DNA from 2 places in the Desemzia sp. C1 genome. Region 1 is predicted to be linked to the other one. Evidence: predicted binding sites of a transcription regulator. Region 1 holds the regulator's gene; the other holds the start of a gene.

Region 1 (9,953 bases):
TTGCTGACTCACATCAGTGCTCGCTTTTTAGCGAATGATGTTCATTTATTGGAAAAAGAAGCTCAAAAGATTTTTCCTCACACTAAAGTCATGAAAGATTTTAGCGAAGTAGAAATACCGCTTAAGAAAGACCAAAATCAAGTGTAAAGGGGCTATTGATGTGAAAACTACTAACCATTTACAAGATAAGGTTGTTTTTATTACGGGGGCATCTTCCGGATTGGGAGAACAAATCGCCTATGAAGCAGCTTTAAAAGGCGCGACTGTTGTAGTTGCTGCTCGTAGTTTAGATAAACTAAAGGTAGTGAAAGAAAATTGTGAAAAAATTTCTGGGAAAAAAGCGTATTTATTTTCTTTAGATATTGCAGATCCAGAAGAAATCGAAGCTACGTTCAATGAGATCATTGAAACAGTTGGACCCATAGATGTGTTGATCAACAACGCTGGATTTGGACATTTTGAAAGTGTATTGACAACGGATATGAGCATTGCTGAAGATATGTTCCGCGTAAATGTGCTAGGATTAATGTATACTTCTCAATTAGCCGCTATACATATGGCTGATCGTAAAACAGGACACATCATAAACATCGCTTCAATGGCAGGCAAAATGGCTACACCTAAATCGACTATTTATTCAGCCAGCAAGTTTGCTGTTATCGGATACACGAACGCTTTACGTTTAGAGTTGAAACCTTTATCTATTCAAGTAACTACTGTCAATTTGGGTCCAGTTAAAACATCTTTCTTCGATAAAGCGGATAAAAATGGAGATTATTTGGAAAAAGTAGATAAGTTAGTGTTAGATCCTAAAGAAGTCGCTTATAAAGTGGTAAAAATGATTGGATCCTCTAAGCGTGAATTGAACCTTCCGAAATCAATGGAGATTGCTAGTCGTTTTTACACTTTATTCCCAACAGCTGGAGATTATTTGGCTACAACGTTGTTTGATAAAAAATAAAAAACTTTAATGTGAGGAGTTTTTGCAGATGAAAAGACAATGGACAACAATCATAGCGTTAGTATTGGTCATTTTGATTGCTGCTTTTGCAGTTATGAATACGGAATTGGTACCAGTAAATTTTGCGTTCGCTGTAGCTTCTTGGCCGCTTATTATGGTCATTTTAGGTTCACTGCTGATTGGTGCTTTGATTGCCGTTTTGATTTCTACAGGCACGATTATGCATGATCGTAAGGAAATCAAGCAGTTGAAAAAAGAAATTGAGGCTTCAAAGTCTAAACAACAAGAAGAAATCTCACAAATCCATAAAGAGCATGAAAAAGAATTAAGTGAAAAAAACAATCAGATCCAACAATTGAAAGCCCAGTTAACGGCAACAGATGCTCAAACAGTCAAAATAGACTAGGCTATTGAGCTTTTTAAAAGCAGGGGTATCAGTGAATTGAAAACTACTTTGAAAGTTAGCAAGGAATCCAAAATTCAAAGTAGTTTTTTCACTTTCATCATCTAGTTCTAATAACTAATTTGTCTAGTTATATAGAATGTGTTAAAATAAATTATCTTTTAAAAAAGGATATGAAAAAATGACGTATAATGAAGAGTTAATGCAGTGGACTGCGGACGTTGAAAAGTATCATTTGCCTAGATGGGATGATTTACCGGATATTGATTTATACATGGATCAAGTGATTACGTTGATTGAAAATTATTTGATGATTTTTAATCCGACACACGATAAGAAGATCATTACGTCTTCAATGGTGAACAACTATGTAAAATTAAAAGTGATTCCTAAGCCCGTTAAGAAAAAGTATACTAAGAAGCACTTGGCGTACTTGATTGCGATCTCCATTCTTAAACAAGTCATCACCATTCCTGAAGTGAGAGACGGAATTGTTTATCAAGCTTCCGTGAGCGGCATCAGGGAAGCTTATAATTTATTCTGCTGCGAACAAGAATATGCTTTAAAAGCGGTTGCATCTCGTATTGGAGAAACAGAGCTGTTACCGTTGATGAAAGATGATACCGACGAAAAAACGATGCTGGTACGAAATGCCACGCTAGCAGTTGCTACAAAAATTGCTACAGAAAAATTGGTAGCTTCGTTAAGCGTTGTCAACAGTCAAGAAAGTCAAAATAAGTAATTAATGGAGGACGATTAGAAAAATGAAGAATGAAAAAATTGCTTTTCTAGTTGATTCAGGATCAGATGTTCCGCAAAATGTTTTGGAACAAGGAAATATGAAAGTGATCCCGTTGAAAATCATTTATAAAGACGGCGAATACACCGATAAAGTGGATATTCAACCGGAAGAGTTATACGACCGCTTAAAAGAAGAGATCCCTAAAACGTCTTTACCTGATGGGGAAACCATTAAAAATATGCTAAACGAGATTAAAGCAGAGGGATATACTAAAGTTATCGCTATTACGATTTCAAGCGGATTAAGCGGAACAAACAACATGGTGCGCTTAATGGCTGAAGAAGTAGAGGATTTAGATGTATTTGTCCTAGACACGAAAAACGTAGGGATCGGCAGCGGTCTGCACGCTGTACAAGCGTTGTCTTACGTGGAAGCAGGGATGGATTGGGAAACCATTAAACAAAAACTTCAAGATGGAATCGAAAAAATCAAGATTCATTTCTATGTCGATACGTTAGAGTATTTGCAAAAGGGTGGAAGAATTGGTTTGGTTTCATCACTTGTTGGAAACCTATTGAATCTAAAACCGGTTATTTCGTGTAATGATGATGGAATTTATTATACTGTAACTAAAGCTAGAGGAAGTAAAAAAGGGATTCAAAAAACGATCGACTGCTCTATCGAGTTCGCGAACAAAGCTAAAAAGTACGATGTAGCTGTTTGCTATGCTGGAACAGAAACGAAAAAAATTATCGATACAATCGCTGAAACAATGAAAGAAATGTTGCCGAATATCCGTGATTTTTACTATGAAACCCTCAGTCCTGCATTGGGTGTGCATACAGGACCTGGATTGATCGGTATTGCGATAAGTCAATTAGAAGATTAAGCAGTGTCAAGACTGTAAAGAGACAGGGAGTAGCCTTGTTCTTTTTACAGTTTTTTTATTTGATCGTAAAGCTTTCCTGCTCACTCTTCTATCAATCAAACCGCTAATTTGATATACTGATAGAGTTGGGAGTGAAGACTGTGATTAAAGCTCGTATGAAATGGAAATTAGTAAATGAAGAACAACATAAACCGCTCATTAAAGAACTAGCTGAACAACTGTCTTATTCGCCGTTGTTTATTTCGCTGTGTCTGCAAAGAGGGTTAGACACCGAAGAGAAAATAAAAAGTTTTATTCAACCTACAGAAGAAGGCATACACGATCCTTTTTTGATGCATGACATGGAACGGGCAGTTGAACGCATCATGATGGCAGTAGAAAACGGAGATAAAATCATTATTTATGGAGATTATGATGCAGATGGTGTGACAAGTACGTCTGTATTGTTGGAAACTCTTGAAATGATTGGGGCAAACGTGGATTTCTATATTCCGAATCGCTTTACAGATGGATATGGGCCTAACACAAAAGCTTTTAAAAAGTTGATCCAAGAAGGCTGCCAGTTGATTGTTACTTGCGACAATGGGGTCTCAGGACATGAAGCGATTCAAAAAGCGAATGAATTGGGTGTAGATGTCATCGTGACGGATCACCATGAATTACCTGAGCAGCTGCCACAAGCATTTGCTGTGGTTCATCCGCGTCACCCTGAAGGCCATTATCCATTTGGAGACTTAGCAGGTGTAGGAGTGGCTTTTAAAGTAGCTACTGCTTTGCTGGGTGAAATGCCTGTAGAGTTATTGGATTTGGTCGCTATAGGAACGATTGCCGATTTAGTTTCTTTACGAGACGAGAACAGAGTCCTAGCTATGCAAGGAATCGAAGCATTGAAACAAACACAACGCATAGGCTTAAATGCGTTGTATGAGATCGCTAATGTGAATAAAAACGATTTAAGTGAAGAATCCGTCGGGTTTATTATAGGACCTAGACTAAATGCACCTGGACGACTAGGCGATGCTTCGCCGGCTGTAAAATTATTGACCACATTTGATGACAGTGAAGCCCAATCGATTGCTCAGTTCATTCAATCAAAAAATGAAGAGCGACAAAAATACGTTAAGCAAATCACCGATGAAGCGTTTGACATGTTGGAAGAAATCGATACAGAAACCAATGTTTATGTACTAGCGAAAGAAGGATGGCATGAAGGCGTATTAGGAATCGTAGCCAGCAAAGTTGTTGGGAAGACCGGTAAGCCTACGATTGTTTTAAACATCGATCAAGCAAATGGAACGGCTAAAGGTTCGGGCAGAAGTGTACAAGCCTTTCATCTGTATGAAGCATTAGATACTGTGCGCCCATTAACAGCAGCTTTTGGCGGTCATCACATGGCTGCAGGACTAACTGTACCGCTGGAAAACATTGAGAAAATTCAAGCGAAATTAAATGAATATGCAGTTACACAGCAAGTGGCTGGAGAAATGGGAGAAGAAGTCCAAATCGATAAGGTGCTTGAGATAAGTGATTTAACGGTTGATGCAATTGAAGAAATCAATCAGTTAGCCCCATTTGGCACCGATAATCCAAAACCGACTTTTTTATTGGATGATGTTGAAGTTCAATCGATTCGAAAAATCGGAGCGGATGGTACGCATTTGAAGATGTCTGTGCAACTTGATCAATACCTTTTAGACAGTATTGGTTTCGGGTTTGGGGAGTTAGTAGATAAGATTCCTGAGAAAACCATGTTGTCTACTATCGGAAAATTGGAGATCAATGAGTGGAACGGAGCAAGAAAATTGCAATTCCGAGTGGAAGATGTAGCTGTAAAAGGGATTCAATGCTTTGATTATCGTGGAACTCAGATACCGGAAACTCTATGGAAGAATGAGCAAGCAGATTTTGTGTTTTTTGATCCTGAAAATCATATGCGTTTCAAGGATAAAATCCATCATTCCAGTAAGAGCCACAATGTTCAAACTCGAAAAGAAGCTAAAGAATTCAAAATGGAAAATAAACATCTTGTACTGGTCGACTGTCCACCATCTATGACGATGCTTTCGTTAGTGCTGGAAGACAATCAGCTGGAGAATATTTCCTATTCTTTTTATAGTTCATCTAATGACTATTTAGAAGGAATGCCGAGTAGAGAAAAGTTCGCTGAAACGTATAAGTTTATTCGTTCTCATCAAAACATTGATGTAAAAAATCAACTGTCAATTTTAGCGAAGACATTAAATATCAAAGAAAATCGATTAATTTTCATTATACAGGTGTTTTTTGAAGTCGGATTTGTTAAAATAGACAATGGACTTTTAAATCAAATCGAAAACCCTGAGAAAAAAGATTTGACTCAAGCCCTAACTTATCAAAAGAAATTGCAACGAATTAGTGCAGAAGAAAAATTAGTGTATAGTCACTCCTGGGAAGTAGATAAGTGGCTATTGCAACAATTATCCACTGGCGAATAATATACTTATTCGACTAGTGAACGGAGGACAAACGAAAATGGATTTAAAAAATTATATTGCTGATGTAGAAAACTTTCCTGAAGAAGGAATCATCTTCAGAGATATCTCACCACTAATGGCGGATGGCGAAGCTTATCGTTACGCAACTAACGAAATCGTGAAATACGCTAAAGATAAAGGCGTAGAAATGATTGTTGGACCTGAAGCACGTGGATTTATCGTAGGATGCCCAGTTGCTTATGAACTAGGAATCGGATTTGCTCCTGCTAGAAAAAAAGGGAAACTTCCTCGCGAAACAGTAGAAGTGAACTATGGTTTAGAATATGGACAAGATACATTACAATTACACAAAGACAGCATTCGACCTGGACAAAAAGTTTTAGTGTGTGATGATTTATTGGCTACAGGCGGAACGATTGCTGCTACTATTGAATTGATCGAGTCATTAGGCGGAGTAGTTGTAGGAACAGCGTTCATCGTTGAATTGAAAGACTTGAAAGGCCGCGATAAAATCAAAGGCTATGATATTTTAGCACTTGCTGAATATTAAGATAAAAACAAAAAAATAACCTCGAGAGCTGTTCAAACAGTTCTCGAGGTAATTTTTTTAGAAAATGGATTAAGATACATGGCTGCGGTATAAACCAACCACTTTTCCTAAAATGGTTACTTCATCCAATAGAATAGGGCTCATAGAATCGTTTTCTGGTTGAAGTCTGTAATGATCTTTCTCTACGAAAAATCGTTTGCAGGTTGCTTCATCTTCAGTAGTCATTGCGATAACGATGTCTCCGTTGTCTGCACTGGACTGCTTTCTGACGATCACTTCGTCTCCATCAAGAATACCTGCATTGATCATGCTTTCTCCTCGAATGGTCAACATAAACAATGCGCCATTTTCGTATTCTAAGCTTGGAGGGATAGGGAAGAAGTCTGTTGCCTCTTCTACAGCTAAAATAGGTTCACCGGCTGTAACCGTTCCTAATAGCGGAATTTTATTCATTCCCACTCCTAATTGAGTCAATCCTTCAACGGTTAATTCGATTGTTCTTGGTTTACTAGGGTCACGTTGGATGTAACCATTTTTTTCCAAACGAGATAAATGTCCATGGACTGTTGATGTTGAAGACAATGAAACGGCTTGTCCTATTTCTCGAACTGTTGGCGGGAAGCCTTTTTCTTTTACTTGTTCATAAATATATTGCAGTACTTCTAGTTGTCTGGATGCTGGCGTTTTTTTCATAATAGGATACACCTCAATTCTTATTTACTCTTGTTGATAGAATAGCACAAATAGAAACGTTTTTCAAACAAACGTTCGCCTTTTAAACAAAGAAATGAAATAAAAGACAAAAAAATCTGCGCATTGTTTTTATAAAGCTCTTTTTCATACACAAATAGGACAATAAAGGCTGAAATATAGCTGTGTTTTTGGTATATTGGGTAAGTAAAAGAAAGGATGAATAAAATGTTGCCAAAAGATCAAATCAAACGAATCAATGAATTAGCAAAAAAATCTAAAACTTCTGAAGGGTTGACCATGTCAGAACAAGTAGAGCAAAAACAATTACGTGAAGCTTATCTAGAAGCTTTTAGAGGCGGTATGAGAAACCACATAGAAGGTATGAAAGTCATGGATGAAGAAGGAAATGATGTAACGCCTGAAAAAGTGAAAAAAATTCAAAAAGACAAAGGTTTGCACGGCAGATAAATTTAATGCAAAAAGTTCACCATTTAAGTGTAAAAAATGGTATGATATAAAAGTAATGTAAGCATTTTATTTAGTTTGAAAATTGAAAGGAATGATATTTTTTGTTCGATAAAGTAGATCAATTAGCTGTAGATACCATTCGTACGTTAAGTATTGACGGAGTGCAAAAAGCCAACTCCGGACACCCTGGTTTACCAATGGGTGCTGCACCAATGACATATGTTTTATGGAGCAGACATTTAAAAGCAAATCCTAAAAATTCTCACTGGGTAGATCGTGACCGTTTTGTTCTTTCTGCTGGACACGGTTCTATGATGTTATACAGCATGCTTCACTTAGCTGGATACAAAGTGTCGATTGATGATTTGAAAAATTTCCGTCAGTGGGAAAGCAACACTCCAGGACATCCTGAAGTTCATTATACTGATGGTGTTGAAGCTACAACTGGTCCACTTGGACAAGGTATCGCAAATAGTGTAGGTATGGCGATGGCTGAAGCTCATTTAGCGGCTACTTACAATAAAGAAAATCATACGATTGTTGACCATTATACTTACGCTTTATGCGGTGATGGCGACTTGATGGAAGGTGTTTCTGCTGAAGCAGCAAGTTTAGCAGGACACCTTAAATTAGGTAAATTGATCGTTTTATATGATTCCAATGACATCTCATTAGATGGACCGACATCTAAATCATTTACAGAAAACGTTGGTCAACGATTTGAAGCTTACGGATGGGAACACATCTTGGTAAAAGATGGAAACGATTTGGAAGAAGTTAATGCAGCTATAGAGAAAGCAAAAGCTAATCCTGATCAACCATCATTGATTGAAGTGAAAACTGTTATCGGCTTCGGTTCTCCGGGCGCTGGTTCACATAAAGTCCATGGTGCTCCATTAGGTATCGAAGGCGTTGAAGCAACGAAAAAGGCTTACGGATGGGAAGGCGAGGACTTCTATGTACCAATGGAAGCACAAGCTCGTTTTGAAGAAATGATCGTAGATCCTGGTGCGGAAGCTGAAGAAAAATGGAATAAAGCATTCGAAGCTTATCGTCAAGAATTCCCTGAACTAGCTCAACAATTTGAAGCTGGATTCAATGGCGAGTTACCAGAAGGATGGGACAAAGATTTACCTGTATATGAAGAAGGAGACGCAGCAGCAGCTTCTCGTAAAACAAGCAGTCAAGTATTGAATGCAATCGCTAAAAATGTTCCTAACTTATGGGGCGGTTCAGCAGACTTGTCTTCTTCAAACAACACAATGATTGATGGAGTAGCCGATTACGAAGCTGGTCAATACGAAGGACGCAATATCTGGTATGGTGTTCGTGAATTCGCTATGACGGCAGCGGCAAATGGAATCCAACTTCACGGAGGAACGAAGACTTATGTAGGAACGTTCTTCGTCTTTACAGACTACTTGAGAGCAGCAGTTCGTTTAGCAGCGATTTCTAAATTGCCTGTAACTTACGTGTTTACACATGATTCTGTAGCTGTTGGAGAAGATGGCCCAACTCATGAACCAGTTGAGCACTTGTCAAGCTTACGCAGTATGCCTAACTTAACTGTTCTTCGTCCAGCTGATGGAAATGAAGTAGCAGCGGCTTGGGAAATTGCGATGAAATCAACAGATCACCCGACAATGCTTGTGTTGAGTCGTCAAGACTTGCCAGTATTGCCAAAAACGAAAGAATTAGCTCGCGAGAACATCCAAAAAGGTGCTTATGTCCTTTCTCCTCAAGATGGTGAAAAACCTGAAGGTATCTTGATTGCTACAGGTTCTGAAGTTGCCTTAGCTTTGGAAGCTCAAAAAGAGTTGAAAGCACAAGGAAAAGACGTTTCAGTTGTATCTATGCCAAGTATGGATCTATTTGAAAAACAAAGTGCTGAATACAAAGAAAGTGTTCTTCCAAGAGAAATCCGTAAACGTGTATCAATTGAAATGGGAGCTACATTTGGTTGGGAACGTTATGTAGGTCTTGACGGAGCTACAATCGGTATCGACAAATATGGAGCTAGTGCTCCAGGCGCAACTGTAATCAAAAACTACGGTTTTACTACGCAAAACGTTGTAGAAACATTTAATAATCTATAAAATTAAATGAATTTGGGACGGAAGCTATACAGAATAATTGTATAGCTTTTCCCTTTTTCATAAACCGATGAAAGAAAAATAAAAAAGCGTGGGTTTTTAAATCTGCGAAAGCCTATTTATTTTTCGGTCAATATTTAGTACAATTAACAACTGAGAGGTTTTTGAAAGGAGTGAAGAAAGAATGAACTTAGGATTAGCAATTTTATTAATTGTGCTTGCTTTAATTGCAGGATTAGTTGGAGGATTTTTCATCTCTAGAAAATACATGATGGATTATTTTGAAAAAAATCCACCAGTAAACGAAGACATGCTACGTATGATGATGATGCAAATGGGCCAAAAACCATCTGAAAAGAAAATCAAACAAATGATGGCGTCTATGAAAGTACAATCTGAGAAAAAAAACAAAAAAAAATAAACTAATCATGGTTAGTTGAATAGTATTTTCGAACAGGAAGACATTTCTGTTCGTTTTTTTATCTTTTTTAGTAGGATAGAGAGTATACGAAAAGGGTATAAAATTAGGGGTAGGTGACGACGTAAATGGGGATATTCAAGAAATTAGGGTGGTTTTTTAAACAAGAGAAAAAGGCTTATATCTCTGGAGTAATAGCGCTTTTTATAGTTTCAATTATAGCGTTGCTGCCTCCAAGGATTATTGGGATCATCGTTGACCA
Region 2 (9,953 bases), 300 kb from region 1:
TGTTCCATATAGTAACCTCCATTAATAAAATGATTTAACGCAATAAGTATTTTTACAAGCTCATTATATCACATATTAAAAAAATAGAAACTATTATCTGTTGAATTTTTTAAACAAGCTGTTGTATCCGCTACGGGATGATTTTGCACTTTTTGTTGTAATAACAGCTTTTTTATTTTGTGAACATCATCATTATCTGTTTATTTTTAAATAGATATGACAATCACATGAAATAGGTTTTAGTTATTATAATTGAATGATAATAAAAAAAGAACTAAACCAGGTCCGGTTTAGTTCTTTTGGTCTATAAGGTGGTTTCTTCCTTGATATGAACGATATTAGGCTCTTTGATCGCTTTTGGTTCTCCATCAGCAGTTTGGTCTAAAACAAAGGAACCATTGCTGTATCGATCGCTGGAAGCGTAATTCTTCGGTATCACATCAATCACTTTGTCTTTCGTTGTGATGATTGAGTATGACTCATTCTCTTCGTGAGTGACTTTTTCCACTAAAGAAACACGATGAGGATTTTTCTTCAATTCTCTAAAGACCATCAATCCACGTTGAGCTCGAGCTAAAGGAGCAAACTCTCTTAAGTCCATTTTCTTGACGGCTCCTCTTTGAGACACAACTAAAGATTCCACTTTAGGAGCTTCATTGTCGATCAAGAGTCCATTTACTACATAGTCTTCTTCTTTTAGATTGATTGAACGGACACCACTTGCTTTAGCACCTACTACAGGCACTTCACTTAAGGCATAACGCAAGCCAAATCCACGATGGGTCACAAGGAAAACATCTTGCATCAAGGTATTTTCACTCATTTCAACATTTACTAACCGATCCGTTGGTGTTTTTAACTTCATGGCAGACGTCGTTTTCGATTTGTAACTTCTCCAAGGTTTAAAGGCTTCAACCTCGGTTTGTTTGATGAACCCTTCTTTTGATACTAACGTAAAAGTAGGTCCTGCAGAAAATTCTTTGAATCCAAACGCTTTTAGAACTCTCTCTTCCGGTTCTAAACTGATGTATTGAGAAATGTGGTCTCCCATGTCTTTCCATTTCACATCCACCAATTCATGGATTGGACGATAAATGACATTCCCTCTAGTGGTAAAGATCAATAAATGATCCAACGTCGTCAGTTTATCTACAAAAATCGGATAGTCGCCTTCCTTCATTCCGATTTGTTCAGCAGGAGATGCCGTATAAGACCGAAGACTTGAACGTTTGATATAGCCTTCATTCGTAACAACGACAACTACTTCTTCTTCAGAGATCAACACTTCTTTATTGATCTTCAACTCTTCGATTTTTTCTTCCAATTGTGTCAAACGAGGAGTAGCGTATTTCTTCTTGATTTCTTTCAACTCAGCTTTGATGACACGTTTCATTTCTTTTGGAGTACTCAATATTTTTTGGTAACTTTCAATGGCTTTCTTCAATTCGTCAGCTTCTTTTTCCAACGCCGTAACGTCTGTATTCGATAAGCGATACAGTTGCAAAGAGACGATCGATTCTGCTTGGATCTCTGTAAAACCGAATGCTTTCATAATGTTTTCTTTGGCATTCTTTTTATCTTTACTCTTACGAATAGTAGCGATTAATTGATCCATAATCGAAACAGCTTTGATCAACCCTACTACAATGTGTTGTCTGTGTTCCGCTTTACGCAGCAAATGACGAGTACGTCTAGTGACGATCTCTTCTTTGTGCTCTAGATACGCTTCCAACATTCGAGCGATACCTACTTGCATCGGACGTTTATTATCGATAGCGACCATATTGAAGTTGTAGTTGACTTGCAATTCGGTATTTTTCAGCAAGTACGTTAAAATACCTTCAGCATTCGCTTCTTTTTTCAGTTCTATAACAATTCTCAAGCCTTCTCTATCTGTTTCATCACGTACTTCTGAGATACCGTCGATTTTTTTGTTCAAACGAATCTCGTCTATTTTACGCACTAAATTGGCTTTATTGACTTCATAAGGAATCTCAGAGACAGCAATCTGCTGTTTTCCGCCGCGCAGTTCTTCAATCTCCGTTTTTGAGCGAACGATGATTTTCCCTCTGCCTGTCTCGTAGGCTTTTCTTATTCCATCGATCCCTTGGATAATTCCGCCTGTCGGAAAATCAGGTGCTTTAAGGTATTGCATCAATTCTTTTGTCGTTGCTGTAGGATGATCGATATAGTATACCGCTGCATCAATAACTTCACTCAAATTGTGAGGAGGGATGTCAGTCGCATACCCGGCAGAGATCCCAGTAGCTCCATTGACCAGCAAGTTAGGGTAACGCGCTGGCAAAACAGTAGGTTCTTCTGCCGTATCATCAAAGTTTAAAATAAAATCAACGGTTTCTTTATCGATGTCTCTAAGCAATTCATCTGAAAAAGAAGACAAACGAGCTTCCGTATACCGCATCGCTGCAGGAGGATCGCCATCCATGCTCCCGTTATTCCCGTGCATTTCGATTAAAACTTGACGTTGTTTCCAGTCTTGGCTCAAACGAACCATCGCTTCGTATACACTAGAGTCCCCATGAGGATGGTAGTTACCAATAACGTTTCCGACAGTCTTAGCAGATTTTCTAAACCCTTTTTCTGAGGTGTTTCCTTCCACATTCATAGAAAAGAGGATTCGTCTTTGTACAGGTTTTAATCCATCACGTATATCAGGCAGCGCACGCTCTTGAATAATGTATTTGGAGTACCGTCCAAATCGATCTCCCATAACTTCTTCTAAAGTAAGTTCTTGAATATCGTTTCTATTCTCCATCTATGGCACTTCCTTCATCTTCTAATTCATTATCGTTCATAATTTGAGAGTTTTCTAAAATGCTTCCGCCTTCTTCAAGTGAAAACTCTACATGTGATTCGATCCATTTCCGTCTTGGCTCAACTTTATTCCCCATCAAGACAGACACACGTTTTTCAGCTTGGGCCACATCGTCGATACGGACTCGAATCAAGGTTCTCGTTTCAGGATTCATGGTCGTGTCCCACAATTGATCGGCATTCATCTCTCCTAAACCTTTATAACGTTGCAAGACATAATTTTTACCGAATTTTTTCGTAACATCCACCAATTCATCATCTGTCCAGGCATAAGCGATCTTTTCGTTTTTGCCGAAACCTTTAGACAGTTTATATAAAGGCGGCAATGCCAAATAGACTTTCCCTGCTTCGATCAATGGCTTCATGTAACGGTAGAAAAACGTCAGCAGCAGTACTTGAATATGAGCTCCATCGGTATCCGCATCTGTCATGATGATGACTTTGTCGTAGTTGCAGTCTTCAATAGTGAATTCTGGTCCGACACCTGCACCAATCGTATAGATCATGGTGTTGATCTCTTCATTTTTCAAGATGTCTTGGATGTTGGCTTTTTCCGTGTTGACGACTTTCCCTCGTAAAGGCAAAATCGCTTGGAATTTACGGTCTCGACCTTGTTTTGCTGAACCGCCGGCTGAATCTCCCTCTACCAAGTACAATTCATTCTTTTTAGCATTTTTCCCTTGAGCAGGTGTTAATTTACCAGATAAAAGGGCATCGTTCTTCTTGCGTTTTTTCCCCGTTCTGGACTCGTCACGGGCTTTACGCGCTGCATCACGAGCTTCTCTTGCTCGAATAGCTTTACGAACCAATTGCTGGCTCAATTCGCCGTTCTCTGTTAAATAGTAATTCATTTGGTCGCTGATAACCGCGTCAATCGCCGAACGAGCTTGAGGAGTACCCAATTTGCTCTTTGTTTGTCCTTCAAACTGCAGCAAGTCTTCTGGTACTCGAATAGAGATAACCGAGGCCAATCCTTCACGGACGTCAGTACCTTCTAAATTCTTGTCTTTCTCTTTCAATAAGCCGACTTTTCGGGCATATTCGTTGAAGGTTTTCGTTAAGGATGTTTTCATTCCAGCTTCATGAGTACCGCCGTCTTTTGTCCGTACATTGTTAACAAAAGACAAAATGTTTTCAGAATAGCCGTCATTGTATTGGAAAGAAAATTCCACTTCGATCCCGTTACTTTCACCAGCAAAGTAGGCTACTGGAGTCAAGATGTCTTTGTCTTCATTCAAGTAATCAACAAACTCTTTGATTCCTTCTTTATAGTGGAAAATTTCTTCTTTGTCGCTTCGTTCATCGATCAATTCGATCCGGACATCTTTCAATAAGAAGGCCGATTCTCTTAACCGTTCCGATAACACATCATAAGAAAATGTTGTGGTTGAAAAAATTGTCGGGTCGGGTTTGAAGTGAACCATTGTACCATTCTTTTCAGTCGTGTTTTTCTTTTTAGTCAGCTTTCCTTTTGGTTTCCCGCCTTCAACAAATTCTTGAGTGTACTGGATGCCATCGCGGTAAACGGTAACTGACAATTTCTCTGAAAGAGCGTTTACTACACTGGCCCCTACACCGTGAAGACCACCTGAAGTTTTGTATCCGCCTTGTCCGAACTTCCCACCGGCATGCAAAACAGTAAAAATGACTTGGATAGTGGGGATTCCAGATGAATGCATTCCAATTGGCATTCCGCGTCCATTATCTCGAACAGAGATGCTTTCGTCTTTATGCAATGTCACGACGATCTTATCTCCGTACCCGGAAAGCACTTCATCTACAGAGTTGTCTACTATTTCATAAACCAGATGATGCAATCCTCTTGTATCCGTCGAACCAATATACATCCCTGGTCGCTTACGGACAGCTTCCAAACCTTCTAATACTTGGATGGAAGAATCATTGTATTCATAATTATTTTTTGCCATATCTTTCAAAACTCCCTATACCATGCAATTTCTTATCGTATGTTCATACGACTAATGTTGAGCTTCATCCACTCATAGACCAAATCATTTTAACACACTTATTGCGATTACAACGTAAAAAATAACAATCGATGCTTTAAAACAGCTGTATTTTCTACGGTCCAGACAAACTTTTGCACAAAATGATTCACTGTTGCATTTCTTTGATTCCTGTATCCAATAGCGGATCATGCAGCTTTTTGCTCCTTAGATCTGAGCAAAAAAGAACATTCAAATCATACCTATTTTATGAATAGTAGTCAATATCTGTTCGAAACCGAATAAGTGTTCGTATTATTATACCAAAAATTTCACCAAAATGGCAGCTTCTATTCAATAAGTCCTTTTTTCAATAGGTTATTCTTCATGCTCTTTCCCTCTTTCTTCCATGAAGCCGTTATTTCTATGATAGTATTTTAAAAAAATAAGTGGTAAAATGGTCGTACGCGACAAATCAAGTTGGTAAGGAGAGAAATGGATCGATGACAACAATACTAATGTTTGTGCTATCGTACCTTCTAGGATCGATTCCCTCAGGTGTATGGATCGGGGAAAAAATATACAATATTGACATTCGACAACATGGTAGCGGAAACATGGGAACCACAAACACATTTCGTGTATTAGGTGTAAAAGCCGGAATAGCTGTTTTAGCGGCTGATTTGCTCAAAGGGACTTTGGGTGCCAGCTTGCCTTACTTTTTTGATTCAAATTTAAGCCCGATGGTCGTTGGGCTTGCGGCAGTCTTAGGACATACTTATCCGTTATTTGCGCAATTTAAAGGTGGGAAAGCTGTTGCTACGAGTGCAGGAGTAGTTCTAGCTTACAATCCGCCGTTTTTTATCTATTGTATCTTAGTATTTGGTATTCTGTTATACTTTACACGCATGGTCAGCTTAAGCAGTATGACAGCTCTAGTACTGATTACGATTTCTTCATTGTTTATCAATGATTGGATCTTAACGGCCATCGCTTTTGTATTGACGATTTTTATTACTTATCGTCACCGAGAAAACATTGTTCGGATCAAAAATGGTACAGAAAGTAAAATTCCTTTTGGCTTTCGTTACAAAAAGGAACAGTAACCTTGATGCAACATACGCAATAGAATAGGTACCAAAATGAAGAAATAACCGTCCTAAATAAATTGGACGGTTATTTTTTTCTTTAGAAACCTTCTGCCTGTCGAATGTAGGAAAGACGTTCTAAAAAATCAATAAAAGACGGAGCACCTTTAGCCAACAAGGTGTTACGTCTTTATGTATACTGAATCGTTTTATCAAGTCAATTGGATCGTATAACTCGTAGTAAAGGTTTCTTTACCAGGCAATGAACGAATCCCTAATTTATCTTCTAAATCACCTGAGGCATCCACTGTATCGGCGATTCCATGCCAAGGTTCGATACACACAAACGGGGCTTCTTTTCCAGGTACAGACCAGATTCCGACATATGGATAGTTTTCAAACATCACAGAGACAGAACGCTCTGTTTTGTCGGAGAGAATACTAAATGTATTTTTCTCTTTCACTTCAAACACCAAAGCATCGTTCTCAAACAACTCTCTGCTTAATCTAAGCGTTGTATTGGTTTGAGCTAGAGTTGTTTGTGCAGGATCGGCAAATGGTCCGCTCAAAGGAATTTGTTTGCGCGATTTTCTAGGCAAGAAACTAAGGTAATAGTCTTCAAATGCGGTATCTTCTGTTAATGGAACATTAAATCCTGGATGTCCTCCGATAGAGAAATAAAGTACTTCTGATTCATTGGTGTTTTGGACGGCATATTCTACAGACACTTTGTCCTCCATTACTGTATAGGTAATACAAAGGGAGAAATCAAACGGATACGCTTTTTTTGTTTCTTCATTAGCTTTAAATTGCAATGTAACGCGGTTTTCAGTTTCTTCAAGGACAGTGAAAACTGCATCTCTGGCAAACCCATGTTGATTCATCGTATACGATTGACCTTTATACGTGTATTGATTGTCTTTCAATCGACCTACAATAGGAAACAATACGGGAGCTTTTCGATTCCAATAAGTTGGATCTCCTTGCCAAAGGTATTCCGCACCCGTATCCGTTTTTTGGATACTTTGAAGCTCAGCACCTTTTGTTGAAACGACTACTGTTAATTGATTGCTTTTTAGGATGATGGACATAGTTTTTCACCTCATAAGATAATTGGTTTTCGATAGAACAATTTTAATATAAGAAAATAGCCTCCACTACAGAGGCTTTTTCTATGGGATAAAAGTTCAAGAATCGAATCAGACGATTTCTTTCTCCAACATTTGGAGCAGTTTTTCGTTTTTGATTCGAATGTATGTCCCTTTCATACCTAAAGACCGAGATTCAATGATCCCGCCAGATTCTAATTTTCTTAACGCATTAACGATCACAGAACGGGTAACACCAACTTCGTCTGCGATGTTTGCAGCCGTTACTCGCCCTTCTAATCCGTCTAATTGCTCAAATATAGCCTTTATAACCTTGTATTCGCTATAAGACAGGGTATTTAAAGCTAATTGGACTGTAGCATCGTCACGAGCCTCTTTTTCGATTCCTTGCTTTTTGATATTCAAGACTTCGATGCCTACGATGATTGCCGCATGCTCCCCAAGAATCAAATCGCTGTTTCCGAATTCAGGTGTTTCTCGAGCCAAGATCAATGTGCCTAATCGTTCGCCGCCAACAAAAATCGGAATGATCGTCGTTAATCCCGAAGTCACTATTTCCCGCGACTCAATCGGGAACACAGTATAGTCGCTCTCAATCCCTATATTCGACGTTGTGCGTGTAATCTCCAACATACTATTTGCGTAATTCGCCGGAAATTGTTTTTCGATCAACATTTGTTTTACGCGATCATTGTTGATGGCATGTTTTTCAAAAAAGCCCAACAATTTACCTTTTTCATCAATCAAATAGGTATTCGCTTCTAATATATTGCCCAAATTTTTGGTCAAATTTGTAAAAGGCAGCTGATCATCTGCACTTTCCGAATCCACGATTCCTCCAACGGTTTGAAGGATGCGATTCATTTTACGCATTTTTTCTAATAATTCTTCCATCTTTCATTCACCACCAAGTTACAGGATATAACGGCTCAAATCTTTGTCCGCCACGATATGTTGGAGTTTGTCATCGATATATTTTTCTGTGATCGTGATTTCTCCCATTTGCATATCTGGAGCCTCAAATAATAAGTCTTCCAATACTTTTTCCAAAATCGTATGCAATCTGCGGGCTCCGATATTGTCTGTTTCTGCATTTACTTGGTAAGCGATGTCTGCCATTCTTTCAATCGATTCGAAAGTGAATGTTACTGTAATATTTTCTGTTTTCAGCAATTCACGGTATTGTTTGATCAAAGCATTGTTTGGTTCCGTTAAAATTTTGACGAAATCTTCTTTGGTTAAATCGTCCAACTCTACACGAATCGGGAAGCGTCCTTGCAGTTCGGGAATCAAATCGCTTGGTCTGGCAACGTGGAAAGCTCCTGAAGCAATAAACAGAACGTGATCTGTATTCACAGTACCGTACTTCGTATTGACAGATGACCCTTCAACGATCGGCAAGATATCTCTTTGAACACCTTCTCTTGAAACTTGTCCATCATTTTTCCCTTTAGAGGTGATTTTGTCGATTTCATCAATAAAAATGATCCCTGAGTTTTCTGCCAATTTGACTGCTTCTGCATTGATGTCTTCAGCGTTAACCAATTTTTCAGATTCTTCTTGGATGAAAATATCGATTGCTTCTTTAACCGTTACTTTTCTCTCTACTTTTTTCTTAGGAGACAAAGCACCAAAAGTATCAGATAAATCGATCCCCATTTGTTCCAAACCAGCATTCATTGGTGAATTCATCGGTTTCTTTTGTTCGTCTACTTTGATGGTCACTTCACGGGTATCTAATAAACCGTCGCGAATTTGCTGTTGGATCTTCGTCCGATTAGTAGAGATCTCAGGTGTGACTTCTTCAGATTCTTCTTCAGGATTTAGATCATTCGGATTGATGCCCATATTTTGGAACATAGCTCCAAAGGGATTGTTGTTCATGTTATCTTGGCGTTGTTCTTTTTTGATTCCTGGTACCAAGATTTTAGAAATGCGTTCAATAGCTCTTTTCTCTGCTTGCACATATACATTCGAGTATTGTTGTTTTTTGACGATTTGGATAGACGATTCTACTAAATCGCGGACCATAGATTCAACATCACGGCCGATGTATCCAACCTCTGTAAATTTAGTCGCTTCGACTTTGACAAAAGGAGCTTTTACAATAGAAGCTAAACGTCTGGCAATTTCCGTTTTACCGACACCAGTAGCTCCGATCATTAAAATGTTTTTTGGAGTGATCTCTTGCTGCATGTCTTCATTCAAATGTGAACGACGGTAACGGTTGCGCAAAGCAACAGCTACTGATTTTTTCGCATTGTGCTGACCGACAATGTATTTGTCCAACTCAGTCACGACTTGTCTAGGTGTAATATTATCTAATTGATTCATTGATCTTCACGTCCTTGTTTCATATTATCCAACTGTTTTGGTTTTTACAGCTCTTCAACGATGATGTTATGGTTGGTAAACACGCAAATGTCTGCAGCTGTTTCAAGAGCTTCTCGTGCAATCTCAACAGCAGAAAGATCTGCTCCATGTTTCTTCAAAGCTCTTCCTGCGGCCAAAGCGAAGTTTCCGCCTGATCCGATAGCCAGTATGCCATCATCAGGTTGAATCACTTCGCCATTTCCTGAAACCAGCAGCATTTCATCTTTATTCATCACGATCAATAACGCTTCTAATTTTTGCAATGTTCTGTCTGTGCGCCATTCTTGTGCCAACTCAACAGCTGCACGCGTCAGGTTTCCTTTATATTCATTTAACTTGCTTTCAAATTTCTCTTCCAAAGTGAACGCGTCTGCTACACTGCCGGCGAAACCCGTAACCACTTCATCGTTGTATAAGCGTCTTACTTTACGAGCTGTTCCTTTCATGATGACTTGCTCGCCCATTGTTACTTGACCGTCACCAGCCATAGCACTTTTTCCGTTATGTTGGATCGCAAATATAGTTGTAGAATGAAACTCTGTCATCTTAAATTCCTCCATTTACTTTAACCAAGAGGTTCTTACGCTCTTGGATGAAATTGA

What was found. The regulator LexA, encoded in region 1, represses DNA repair genes until DNA is damaged. The targets are predictions, from matches to a motif close to CNAACANNTGTTNG.
Region 2: the regulator LexA is predicted to act here: its motif matches at 4,926-4,939, upstream of parE (DNA topoisomerase IV subunit B).

The regions. Positions count from the first base shown of each region.
Region 1 covers NZ_JAJIZP010000003.1:2,505,943-2,515,895, reverse strand. The annotation lists gene rnz (ribonuclease Z) at 1-147, shown strand, start outside; gene LMF32_RS12565 (SDR family oxidoreductase) at 161-961, shown strand; gene LMF32_RS12560 (lipopolysaccharide assembly protein LapA domain-containing protein) at 990-1,367, shown strand; gene LMF32_RS12555 (DUF1836 domain-containing protein) at 1,546-2,106, shown strand; gene LMF32_RS12550 (DegV family protein) at 2,129-2,995, shown strand; gene recJ (single-stranded-DNA-specific exonuclease RecJ) at 3,136-5,469, shown strand; gene LMF32_RS12540 (adenine phosphoribosyltransferase) at 5,507-6,019, shown strand; gene lexA (transcriptional repressor LexA) at 6,089-6,712, opposite strand; gene LMF32_RS12530 (DUF896 family protein) at 6,938-7,180, shown strand; gene tkt (transketolase) at 7,282-9,276, shown strand; gene LMF32_RS12520 (YneF family protein) at 9,458-9,694, shown strand; gene LMF32_RS12515 (ABC transporter transmembrane domain-containing protein) at 9,820-9,953, shown strand, end outside.
Region 2 covers NZ_JAJIZP010000003.1:2,203,264-2,213,216, forward strand. The annotation lists gene pflB (formate C-acetyltransferase) at 1-8, opposite strand, end outside; gene parC (DNA topoisomerase IV subunit A) at 305-2,776, opposite strand; gene parE (DNA topoisomerase IV subunit B) at 2,766-4,763, opposite strand; gene plsY (glycerol-3-phosphate 1-O-acyltransferase PlsY) at 5,285-5,887, shown strand; gene LMF32_RS11115 (aldose 1-epimerase family protein) at 6,082-6,960, opposite strand; gene codY (GTP-sensing pleiotropic transcriptional regulator CodY) at 7,069-7,872, opposite strand; gene hslU (ATP-dependent protease ATPase subunit HslU) at 7,891-9,312, opposite strand; gene hslV (ATP-dependent protease subunit HslV) at 9,357-9,896, opposite strand; gene xerC (tyrosine recombinase XerC) at 9,932-9,953, opposite strand, start outside.